DNA from 3 places in the Flavobacterium humidisoli genome. Region 3 is predicted to be linked to each of the others. Evidence: riboswitches for the same ligand, from Rfam matches in the RefSeq annotation. Region 3 holds a riboswitch; each other region holds the start of a gene.
The links. A riboswitch is a leader RNA that binds a small molecule or an ion and turns the genes downstream of it on or off. The one in region 3 is predicted to bind S-adenosylmethionine.
Positions count from the first base shown of each region.

Region 1: another riboswitch for S-adenosylmethionine. It lies ahead of M0M44_RS07760 (homocysteine S-methyltransferase family protein); the one in region 3 lies ahead of M0M44_RS22370 (TlpA disulfide reductase family protein).
Region 2: another riboswitch for S-adenosylmethionine. It lies ahead of M0M44_RS07685 (alpha/beta fold hydrolase); the one in region 3 lies ahead of M0M44_RS22370 (TlpA disulfide reductase family protein).

Region 1 covers NZ_CP096829.1:1,713,889-1,718,165, forward strand. Annotated here, with positions in the region: gene M0M44_RS07750 (precorrin-2 dehydrogenase/sirohydrochlorin ferrochelatase family protein) at 1-22, shown strand, start outside; gene M0M44_RS07755 (NAD(P)/FAD-dependent oxidoreductase) at 120-1,172, shown strand; SAM riboswitch class I at 1,683-1,799, shown strand; gene M0M44_RS07760 (homocysteine S-methyltransferase family protein) at 2,142-3,146, shown strand; gene metH (methionine synthase) at 3,480-4,277, shown strand, end outside.
Region 2 covers NZ_CP096829.1:1,696,670-1,700,946, forward strand. Annotated here, with positions in the region: gene M0M44_RS07675 (homoserine dehydrogenase family protein) at 1-741, shown strand, start outside; gene M0M44_RS07680 (hypothetical protein) at 1,389-1,589, shown strand; SAM riboswitch class I at 1,780-1,887, shown strand; gene M0M44_RS07685 (alpha/beta fold hydrolase) at 1,965-2,948, shown strand; gene thrA (bifunctional aspartate kinase/homoserine dehydrogenase I) at 2,950-4,277, shown strand, end outside.
Region 3 covers NZ_CP096829.1:5,314,001-5,318,277, forward strand. Annotated here, with positions in the region: gene M0M44_RS22365 (aminotransferase class V-fold PLP-dependent enzyme) at 1-580, opposite strand, end outside; gene M0M44_RS22370 (TlpA disulfide reductase family protein) at 644-1,633, opposite strand; SAM riboswitch class I at 1,872-1,972, opposite strand; gene M0M44_RS22375 (response regulator) at 2,190-2,645, opposite strand; gene M0M44_RS22380 (PAS domain-containing sensor histidine kinase) at 2,648-4,277, opposite strand, start outside.

The DNA of each region.
Region 1 (4,277 bases), 2.0 Mb from region 3:
TTCATTAAAAAATAAAGAGTAAAAAAGTTTCGGAAAGAAATTAATGATAAAAATCATTGATAGTACAAGGATTTATTCGTTTCTTTGTGTTATTAAGAATGATTATAAACAACAACATAATGATTAAAACAGATATACTTATAATTGGAGCAGGACCAACAGGTTTATTTGCCGTTTTCGAGGCAGGATTGTTAAAATTAAAATGCCACATTTTAGATGCTCTTCCACAAGCAGGAGGACAACTATCAGAGTTATATCCAAAAAAACCAATTTATGATATTCCTGGATTCCCAGAAGTATTAGCTGGAGATTTAGTTGATGGATTAATGGAGCAAATCAAACAATTTGAGCCAGGTTTTACTTTAGGCGAGCGTGCAGAAACCATCGACAAACAAGAAGACGGAACATTTATCGTAACTTCAAATAAAGGAACTAAATTCCACGCGCCAGTTATCGCAATCGCTGGAGGTTTAGGAAGTTTTGAGCCTCGTAAACCACTTATCGAAGATATCGAGTTTTATGAAGATAAAGGAGTAAAATACTTCATCAAAAATCCTGAAAAATTCAGAGATAAAAGAGTAGTAATTGCAGGAGGAGGAGATTCAGCTTTAGACTGGAGTATCTTCTTAGCAAATGTAGCTTCAGAAGTAACTTTAATTCACCGTAGAAATGAATTTAGAGGAGCTCTAGATTCTGTAGAAAAAGTACAGGAATTAAAATCAGCTGGAAAAATTAAATTAATCACTCCAGCAGAAGTTATCGGAATTAATGGTGCTGAACACGTAGAATCATTAGATATTGAAGAAAACGGAGCACACCGTAAAATCGAATGCGACTATTTCATCCCGCTTTTCGGATTAACTCCAAAATTAGGTCCGATAGGTGACTGGGGATTAGAAATCGAGAAAAATGCAATTAAAGTAAACAATGCATTAGATTACCAAACGAACATTCCGGGAATCTTCGCCATTGGAGACGTTAATACATACCCAGGAAAATTAAAGTTAATCCTTTGCGGATTCCACGAAGCGACTTTAATGTGCCAGGCAGCTTACCAAATCATCAACCCAGGTAAAAAATACGTATTGAAATATACAACAGTTTCTGGTGTTGACGGTTTCGACGGAACTCGTAAAGAAGCTCCAAAAGCGGTTGTGAAAGCGATTGTTTAATCTGAGATGCTAAGATACTAAGGTGCTAAGGGACTAAGATTTTTATATAGAAAGCTCAAACTAAAAGTTTGAGCTTTTTTAATTAATCCCAGAGGGATGAAATATTTATAGAAAAGAAATTATTCGTTTGCAAAAGAGCTCCAGAGGAGCGAAATATATGTCGTCGCTCCGCTGGAGCTTTTGCTTGGTTAAATAATTGTTTTTCTATAAATATTATGCTCCTCTGGAGCTCAACGAATATGTATGGATTTATTATTAAAGCATAATTTCTAGGAAAAATACATAAAAAACATAGCCAGTGGTTTTAACCACTGGAACCCAACGCATGAACAACGTGCAACGAATTAACACAATACGTGTCCCGCGGTTGAAACCGCGGGCTATATTTGAAAATCAAAGTCAAGTTTTAACCTTAGAATCTTAGCGACTTAGAACCTCAGAACCTTAGAAAAAAACATTTGCAAATCGTATCCCTATTTCATACCTTTGCACTGTTCTTAAAATTATTGTCAGTTATCACGAAAGGCGGAGGGATAGACCCGATGAAACCTTAGCAACCCTTTATCATAAAGAAGGTGCTAAATTCTACTTTATACGACATTTTCCAGTATTAAAGATAGATAACACAAATACATACTCGTATTTCTCAAAACTTTTCCAGACAACACACAATATTTACTGAAACAGATTCTGTATCAGGAGCGAATCATTGGCGCATTTTTGCAGTCAATAGTTCCCGCTTTTCGTTGCAATCTTTTGTTTTTTAAAGAAAAAACAAAAGGATTTCCACTTCAATCGGGGCTAATGAGCCAGCAATAGTGCACTTTTGGAATTAATGTGAAAAAAATATCGAAGGTTAAACCAGACTGGTTTTCAATCCCGAAGCTTCGGGACTGTCAGGTTTAAATAGAGTCTTCAAAATTATAATTAAAAAAGCTTTGTGCCTTAGTGGCTTAGCGGCAAAAGAATATGGCAATTACGATACAAGAAGCAATAAAGAAAAATATCCTAATCCTAGACGGAGCAATGGGAACGATGTTGCAACGCTATAATTTCTCAGAAGAAGATTTTAGAGGAGAGCGTTTCAAAGATTTCCTGCATCCGTTAAAAGGAAACAACGATTTATTATCCCTAACACAACCACAAGCCATCCGCGCTGTTCACGCTGCTTATTTTGAAGCTGGTGCTGATATTGTAGAAACCAATACTTTTTCAGGAACGACAATCGGTATGGCTGATTATCATATGGAAGATTTGGTTTACGAGTTAAACTACGAATCAGCAAAGATCGCACGACAAGTTGCTGATGAGTTTACCGCAAAAAATCCAGAGAAACCACGTTTTGTAGCTGGTTCAATCGGACCAACAAACCGTACGGCAAGTATGTCACCAGACGTAAACGATCCAGGTTACAGAGCCGTAACGTTTGACGATTTGCGAATTGCATACAAAGAACAAGTAGAAGCGTTAATGGATGGAGGATGCGATTTACTTTTAGTAGAAACGATTTTCGATACCTTAAATGCGAAAGCAGCACTTTTTGCAATTGAAGAAGTGAAGGAAGAACGTAATCTGGATATTCCAATTATGGTTTCAGGAACCATTACAGATGCTTCAGGAAGAACACTTTCTGGACAAACTGTTGAGGCATTTTTGATTTCAGTTTCGCATATTCCGTTGTTAAGTGTTGGTTTCAATTGTGCTCTTGGAGCCGATTTATTGAAACCGTATTTAAAAACATTAGCACATAATACAAGTTTTAATGTTTCGGCACATCCAAATGCAGGATTGCCAAACGCTTTCGGACAATACGACGAAACGCCAGAGCAAACGCAAGCTTTTATCAAAGAATATTTAGAAGATAATTTAATCAATATTATCGGTGGCTGTTGCGGAACAACGCCAGATCATATTCGATTAATGGCTGAGGTTGCGAAAGATTATAAGCCGAGGGTTGCGCCGGTTATTGCCTAAAGTTTCGCTTATGCAAGGTTTTAAAAACCTTGCAGGTTGAATTCAGAATAAAATGTTCCGTAGGAACAAATCATCGGTAGAAAAAAATGACAATTGAAATCGTGGAAAATAGATTGTTTGTTTTAACCGAGTCTGCGTGAGGGATAGAAGTGAAAAGCCCACAGCCTGACGAAGGAAGTGCGAGGACTTGTAACGGATAGCCCGGCCCGGAGGGACACGCCCAAATTAATAAACATAAATACCTACAAAGTTTTCAAAACCTTGCAGGAAACAAAAGAGAATAAAAAAAACTCAGAATCTAGGCATCTTAGAATCTTAGTAACTTAAAAAAAAATGGCAGAAAAAAGAAGAGACCTTGTATTATCAGGATTAGAACCATTGATTATTACGCCCGAAAGTGTTTTTGTAAACGTTGGGGAACGTACGAATGTAACAGGTTCAAGAAAATTCTTGAGATTAATCAAGGAAGAGAAATATGACGAGGCGCTTGATATTGCAAGGCAGCAGGTAGAAGGAGGAGCACAAATCATCGATATTAATATGGATGAGGGAATGTTGGATGGCGTTACTGCAATGACTAAATTTTTGAATTTAATTGCTGCAGAACCAGATATTTCGCGAGTGCCGATTATGATTGACAGTTCGAAATGGGAAATCATCGAAGCGGGTCTTAAAGTAGTACAAGGGAAAAGCGTTGTAAACTCGATTTCGTTAAAAGAAGGAGAAGAAGCCTTTATTCACCATGCTAAATTAATCAAACGCTACGGAGCGGCGGCGATTGTAATGGCTTTTGACGAAGTAGGTCAGGCCGATAATTACGATCGTAGAGTCGAGATTTGCCAACGTTCTTATGATATTTTGGTAAACAAAGTAGGTTTTCCTCCTCAGGATATTATTTTCGATTTGAATATTTTCCCAGTTGCAACAGGAATGGAAGAACACCGCCTGAATGCTTTGGACTTTTTTAGAGGAACAAAATGGGTTCGTGAGAATTTACCACACGCACATATTAGTGGAGGAGTGAGTAACGTTTCATTCTCGTTTAGAGGGAATGATGTTGTTCGTGAAGCGATGCACTCGGTGTTTTTGTATCACGCAATTAAAGAAGGAATGACGATGGGAATCGTGAAT
Region 2 (4,277 bases), 2.0 Mb from region 3:
GTAAACAAAAAAGCCAATACGCTCCCGATTGATTTATATAAAGAATTACGAGCAGATCTTAAAAAGTATGGCAAAGAGTTTCTATATGAAACCTCTGTAGAAACTGGAATTCCTGTTTTGCAGACCTTAAGAGATTTGTATTATTCGGGCGAAAAAATCACAAAAATTCGAGGTGTTTTCTCTGATAATCTAAGTTATGTCTTTAATCGATTTTCATCAGAAGAAGTTTCATTTTCATCTGTTTTAAAAGATGCGAGTCTTTTAGGATTAATGAAGTCAAACTTTAAAGAAGATCTCTCAGGAAATGATACTGCGAGAAAACTTTTGATCTTGGCCAGAGAAATAGGAAAGGATTTTGAGCTTTCTGACATTGAAATCAAGCCATTTATAACCAAAGACCATTTGGAGAAAAACGGGGTGCTAAACAAAGATGCTCTCGATAAATCTTTTAAAATTACCAAAATTACTCAAGCTGAAAATCATGTGTTAAGATATGTGGGTGAGTTTGATGTAGAAAAAGGCACTTTGGAAGTTAAGTTGATTTCAGAACCAGTAGATTCTCCAATTGGACAATTGAAAGGTTCTGATGCCATTTTTGAAATTTTCACTCAATCTTATGCCGACATTCCTATCGTAATTCAAAGTGCTCCACCATGTAAACAAGCAATTTCAAGAGGAATTATAACCGATATTCTAAAAATTGCGGAACGAATTAGGAGCAAAGAAGCCGTTTGGCTTTAATTTTTTAGTTAAAAAAAAGAAAAAAGAGAAAAAAGTTCTTTGATAAATTGATTTGTCAAATGGAGTCATGAAGAAAAAATTAGCTTTTTTGTAGGTTTTTTACCTTTATTATTTCGTTTTCGTTTTTGTAAGATGTTTTTTGTCGTTAAAAAACACATTTTCAACGAATTTTGTAATTAAATTCTTGAATTTTATTTGTGTAATAAAAAAAATATTTGCATATTTGTTATACCCAAAAACTACTAGAAATCAAATGAACTTAAAAGTCAACAAAATGTTTTGTGCCATTTCGGTTAAGGCCGAGGCTGGGGTGTCTATTGCTTAAAAAAATTGTAAGAATACAATAAAAATATAGTAAGAGCCTCCGATAGAAATATTAGGAGGCTTTTTAATTTAATAGAAATGCAAAAATTTAAAATACAATATAAATCACAGATGAATAAATCCTTACAGATGAACAAGATGTTTACTGTCGCGCTTATTTGCGCGTACGTCTGTTGATACTAAAAGTATATATGAGTGTAAAAACTTAAACCCTTTTGGTATCTAAAAATCCAAAAGGGTTTTTTTATTCGGTAAAACGAATTAACAAAAAGATAAACGAGAAATAAAGATTATAAAACACAACTTAACTAAAACTTAATATCATGAGCAAATTGAACTACTTCGCAGAAAAAATTTCTAAATTGAAAAATAGAAGAACAAAAAATAGTAATCCGCCGCCAACAAACGAATTGGCTCACCCTAGGTTCGGAATCACAGAGGAAGATAAAAGCGCTGAGAAAAAAGCACCAAATTCTTTATTGTTTTTGATGTATTCAAAAGAAAATGAAACGCTTTTTATCTAAACAGAAAAGTATCATAAACTAGGTGAAAACCTGCTTAATTTTACTGGGCATTTTTGTTCGGTAAATTTTTGCGTATAATAGTTTTTGCTAAAGTAAGTCGCAGAAATTTAACAAACACTTTTGCATAAAATTTGTTTGTTAGCGAAATTAGTAGTTAATTTGCACTCGTTAAGTTCAAACACGTATTGAAATGTTATAAAGAAAGGACGAGGGATTAGACCCGATGAAGCCTTAGCAACCCTTCGGTAAAACGAAGAAGGTGCTACATTCTACCACGCCAAACGTGGAAAGATAACAACAAGATTTTTTCTAGTTAAACCTAGTTTTTCTTTCTAATATTTCCATATACAAATCAATAATACAACAGATTTGAAATTGGAAAATATACCAAATCCCATTATAATTCAAGATTTCATCACAGAAAGTGGTGCAACTTATCATTCTATACCATTAAGTTTTACGCTGGCAGGACAACCTTTGCACAGCGCGCCTATTGTTTTGGTTAATCATGCTTTAACTGGAAATTCGCAAGTTACTGGCGAAAACGGCTGGTGGAATGACTTGATTGGCGAAGGTAAAACCATTGATACTACTGTTTACACCATTCTAGCTTTTGATATTCCAGGAAATGGGAGCAATTCTTTCCTAATCGAAAACTATCTAGATTTTACTGCAAGAGACATTGCCAGAATTTTTATTGAAGGAATAAAAGCTTTAAATATTGAAAAGCTTTATGCTATCATTGGAGGTTCTGTTGGAGGTGGAATTGCTTGGGAAATTTTAGCTTTAGCGCCAAATATCACAGAAAACCTTATTCCGATTGCGAGCGACTGGAAATCGACTGATTGGCTTATTGCAAATTGCTTCTTACAAGAGCAAATTTTGAATAATTCTTCGAAGCCAATCGAAGACGCCAGAATACATGCAATGCTTTGTTACCGTTCGCCAGAATCTTTTAAAGAAAAATTTCAGCGTACGATCAATCAAGATCTTTTGATTTTTAATATCGAAAGCTGGCTGGCACATCATGGGAAAAAATTGCAGAAAAGATTCCAATTGTCTTCTTATAAATTAATGAATCAGTTGCTTAAAACAATTGATATTACTAGAAATAGTCAAAGTTTTGAAAATTTATTGTCTAAAACGACGGCTTCAATTCATATCATCGGAATCAATTCGGATTTGTTTTTTACAGCAAAAGAAAACGTAGAAACCTACGAAGAATTGAAGAAATTTAAAGACAATGTTTTCTATAGCGAAATTGATTCGGTTCACGGACATGACGCTTTTTTAATCGAGTACAAACAATTAGATCATTTACTTGCCGATATTTTTAAGGCAGAAACAATAAAGAAATAAAATGAAAGTATTAAAATTTGGAGGTAAATCGTTAGCAAACGGAGAAGGACTTAACAAAGTTGTTTCAATCATTTCTGATAAAGTAAGTCAAGGTGAAAAAATTGCCGTTGTGGTTTCTGCACGCGGAAATGCTACAGACGAATTGGAGTTTATTTTGAGCATTGCTGCTAAAAACGGCAGTTACAAGGAATTATTAGAGAATTTTAAAAAATATCAAATATCAGATTATCCGAATGTAGATTTATCGGAAGAATTCAATGTCTTAGATAAGCTTTTTGAAGGCGTAAGTTTAATTGGAGATTACAGCAAAAAAATCAAAGATCAGATTTTGTCAAAAGGAGAATTGCTTTCGGCTAAATTATTGACGGCTATTTTATTGGAAAAAGGAATTCCAGCCAATTTTGTAGATACAAGAGAATTGTTGAAAACCGATTCTAAATTTGGTGATGCACAACCTTTGGAACAGCTTTCAAAGAAAAACGTAGTCAATTATTTTAAAGAACATAATGGCGAAACGGTTAATATAGTTACAGGCTTCATTGGCTCAAACAACAACAACGACACAACTACTTTAGGTAGAAATGGCAGTAACTATACCGCTTCGTTAATCGCAAATTATTTAAATGCTGAAGAATTACAAAACTTCACGCATGTAGACGGAATCTATACGGCAAATCCAGATTTGGTTGCCGATGCTAAGAAAATTGAATATTTATCTTTCAATGAAGCAAATGAGCTGGCAAATTTTGGCGCAACGATTCTGCATGCCAAAACGATTATTCCTTTGTTGGAAAAGAATATTCCATTACGTATTTTAAATACATTCAACCACGAAAATCGCGGCACCTTAATTACTTCAGATTCTTCTAAAGAAGGAATTAAAACGCTTTCTGTTTTAGAAAATGTTTCTCTTGTAAATTTGGAAGGACGTGGATTACTAGGAAAAGCAGGCGTCGATGCCAGAATTTTTAAAGTAATGGGAGATCACAATATCAGTGTGAGTATCATTTCGCAAGGATCTTCAGAAAGAGGAATTGGCTTGGTTGTAGCGACTGAAAAAGCTACACTTGCAATGGTGGAATTAGAAAAAGAGTTCGAAAACGACTTTTATTCAAAAGACGTAAACCAAATTACCGTGACAGATAATGTATCGGTAATTTCGATTATCGGGCAGGATTTGAGCACTTTTCATAAACCATACACCGCTTTAATCAAAAATAAAATTGTTCCGATTTTGTTTAACAATACTGTAACGGGCAAAAACGTGAGTTTGGTTGTTAAAAAAGAAGAATTAAATAAAGCCTTAAATGTAATTCACGGAGAGATCTT
Region 3 (4,277 bases):
TCGAACAAGCCGTAAAAGACCCTATTTTTAAGCTTCTACCTGCATATTTTTTAATTTCTGCAGCAAGAACTTCTGGATTGACTAAATTATTTTCGTCAGGCGAAAGAATAACCACTTCTGCATTTGTTTCATACCACGAAACCTGATTAGAATGATGTTCCATGTGTGTAATGAAAACCACAGGTCTGTCATCTTCAGATTTTGTTCGAAGTGCCATAACACGCTGTAATTTAGATAAAGCAGCCGTCATACCGCTTCCAGTAGTTACCAAAACATCAGATTCATTGGCATTAACCGCCTTTTTAATACGATCTCTCGCATGCTGATAAGCATAAGTAGAGGTTTTTCCTGTCTGACTTGAAAGTGAATGCGTATTGGCAATCATTGGACCAATTTTATGGAGCATTATATCTTCGATCGGATTGTATAATCTTCCGCTGGCAACCCAATCTGCATAAACCAGATTTTGTTCTCCGTAAACAGATTCGAAAATATGATTTATTCCTACTGTATTTTCTCTAAACTTAGAAAAGTAACATTCAGGCTCTGTTGGTTTTGTTGTTGGCTCAATCGCATTCATTTCCTTATCATTTTAAATTAACAAATTGTATTATTGCGTTTCTTATTTTGTATTTTTTCTTTATTAGATTTTACTTTCTAAAAGCGTTTTTAGTGTAGACTGTAATTCTTCTCCATGCAGATTTTTAGCGACGATTATTCCCTTAGAATCCACTAAATAATTTCCCGGAATGGCTCTCACACCGTATAATTTAGCAACAGCACTGTTCCAGAAAAGTAAATCTGAAACATGCGTCCAGGTTAAATTATCGTCTTGAATTCCTTTAATCCAGTTTTCTTTCTTCTTATCTAGAGAAATCCCTACGATATTGAATCCTTTATCGTGAAACTCTTTGTATGCCGATACAATATTCGGATTCTCTCTTCGGCATGGACCGCACCAAGAAGCCCAAAAATCGACCAAAGTGTACCCTTTTAAATTATCATAAAGTCGAACTGGCTTTCCGTCAGGATCATTGGCTGTAAAATCAGGGGCTTTTTTACCTACTGCTAATCCGTCTAAAACAATAGCCAGTTCTTTTAATTCTTTCACGTAAGTGGTATTTTGAAGACTCTTATCCAGCAAAGCAATATTTTGTGTAATCTGTTCTGGCGTTAATCTATAAGACCAGTTTCTGTACAGTACATATGCTGAAACAATAGATTTTGGATGTTCTGTTATGAATTTGCTGATTTCTACATCTTTACTTTTTTTATAAATTTCGAACAAATCCTGAGAAGCTGAACCTTCAACCACAGAAGCTGTATAATACTTCTTTGGACTCAGTTTTACTGTAACTGGATCTTTTTCGAGAAAAACATACAAGGGCGAACTTTCTGTATTGACACTCAATCCGTATAATTCTGGCGTTTTTACTTTTGTTTTAAAACTAAAATTCCCATCTTTTACTTTTACCGAATCTATCGTGGTAAACATTTTATTGTGAAACTTCTGCAGGTAAACATATTGCGCAACGGTATCGACAACAGTTCCTTTTAATTGTAAATTGTTTTCCTGCGCTTGAGTTTGAAAAGCTCCAAAAAGCAAAGCAAAACCTAATAGTATTTTTTTCATTTTATTTTTAGTTTTAAGATTAGACAAAAGCATTTCAGGCCAATGAAAAAAGCCATTAGCGTTATTATTGTTTATAAAAGAAATTGGAGAGAAACTTGTGTTTTTACCTTTAGAAAAAGGCAAAACTGTTTTCTTCAAAAATGGAATTCAAAAGTTCATAACTGGCGTACAAAATTGATTCTGCTTTCATAATAAAGATTTTAAATGGATGATCTTAAACAGATTTACGGAGAAATCTTTCTTATCTGCCCGCACACTGCGGAAGGATTTAGCACCTTATTCGGCAACAGGTTGCTAAGACTTCAATGGGCCTATTCCCTCAGTCTTTCTGGATAAGTATCATTATATAAATTTTCTGTGATACAAATATATATTAATTCTACCGAATTAGTCAAGTTTAAAATACATTTTTTTGATTTTTTTATTAAAAAGATTATTCAAATACAATTCAATATTTTAAAAATCAACACATTAAAACAAAAAACACTTTTTGGGCAAGCAGTTTTTTATAAAAGGAATTCATACGTTTTACCTTTCAAGAAAAGAAAACACAGTTTTATTCTGCAAGAAAAACATGCAGATATTTATTTTTTTCAAGATTTGAAAAAGTTTCTTTTAATCCATTCTCAAGATTTGAAGTAATTAATCTCAAGGCCTGTTTTAAGTCATCAAAATTATTTGGCTTCACAAAATAGCAGACTGCTCCAAGATTGGCAGCGGTATCCATATCATTTATGTATGAAGAGGTAGAAATCATAATTACAGGAATATCTTTATAGCGTTCTTCTGATTTTAATTGCTTCAGACATTCCCAGCCATTCATAATTGGCATATTTAAATCTAGAAAGACAATTTCTGGAATTTTATCCTGATTTTTCAGCGTATTTAGCACACCGTTACCATTTTCTGAACAATGGCAAACAATGCTTTCATCTATTTCTGCCAATGCTTCGCAAAACATTTCTGCATCATCCTGATCGTCATCTGCCAATAAAATCATCTTTTCTTGCATAATTAAATGTCTTTTACTTTTTGCTCAAATGGCAATGTTATAATAAAAATGGCTCCTTTATTAGCAATTCCTGTGGCCTTAATACTTCCGCCGTGACGTTCGGCTATTTTTTTACAAAGCGACAAACCTAAACCCGTTCCTTCATAACGATCCTTAGAATTTAAACGTGTAAAGGTTTCAAAAATTCGTCCTGTTTGATCCAGATCAAAACCAATTCCGTTATCTTCTACTGTAATTACCGCAATTCTATTGCCTTCCTCAATTTGTTCTGTTGCTGTGATACTTATTTCTGGCGGAGTATCTTCTTTAGCAAATTTAATAGAATTATTAATAAGGTTATAAAACAGCTGATATAATAATACAGAAGCGCCTTCTATAACTGGAAGTTCTTCAAAATAAATTGTACCATTTGTATTTTGAAGCGCAATTTCAAGATCGGTTTCTATATTTTTAATCACTTCATTTAAATCGACTATTGTTGTTTTTTGCGAATCGGCATTCATTTTGGAATACGCTAATACGCCATCAATCATATTAAACATACGATCTGCCGCAACATGAATTCGTTCAATATATTTTGATGAAGATTCATCAAGCTGTCCGGCAATATGATCTTCTAGACGACTTAAAAAAGTCTTTATCTTTCGAACTGGTTCTTTTAGATCATGCGACGCAACATGGGCAAACTGCTGTAAATCGTCGTTAGATCTTTGCAGTTCTTTAGTACGATCTTTTACCAAAATCTCAAGTTTTTCAGTAATTGACTTTTGTTCGTGAATATCCGTACAAGTACCAAACCAATTGATAATGATGCCTTCTTTATCTCTAATAGGAAGCGCTTTACTTAAAAACCAGCGGTATTCTCCCGTATTGGCATTTTTTAAACGAAATTCAGTCTGATAAGGAACTCCTGCATGAACACTTTCGTACCAAGTTTTTGACACTAAATAAACATCGTCTGGATGTAATTTTGAAATCCAGCTTGGATCTCCAAATTCATCTTCTATATAACCCGTATATTCGTACCAGCGGCTATTGTAATAATCGACAAAACCTTCAGAATTGGCTGTCCAAATAATTTGAGGGACCAAATCTGCAAGCTGTCTAAATCTTTCTCCACTTTCGGCGATAACATTTTGAAGTTCTTTCTGCGAAGTAATATCACTCGATGCACCAAACCATTCAATAATCTTTTCTTGATCGTCTAATATTGGCACCACTCTCGAGAAAACCCAGCTAATAGAATCGTCTTTATTTATAACCCTGTGCTCCATTTCAAAAATGGATTTTTCTACTATCGATTTAGAAATAAGATGGACAGCCATCTGCAAATCGCTAGCATGAATAAATTTATCTAACCAATTGACACCACGTTCTCTTTGATTAACCAAACGTCCGTCTCCTTCTAAATCCTGCATAATCATCCAATCGGCATCCATTCGATAAACCAAATCAGATGATGCATTGATTAAAGCTCGAAAACGGCTTTCACTTTCTCCCATTTTTTGGCGTGCCACAACTTGTTGCGTGACCTCAACTGCCACCTGTATCATTCCTGTTATCTCTCCATCTTCAATTAACGGACGATAAGCCAAATTATAATAATAGTCTTTTAACTCGCCTGTACGATTA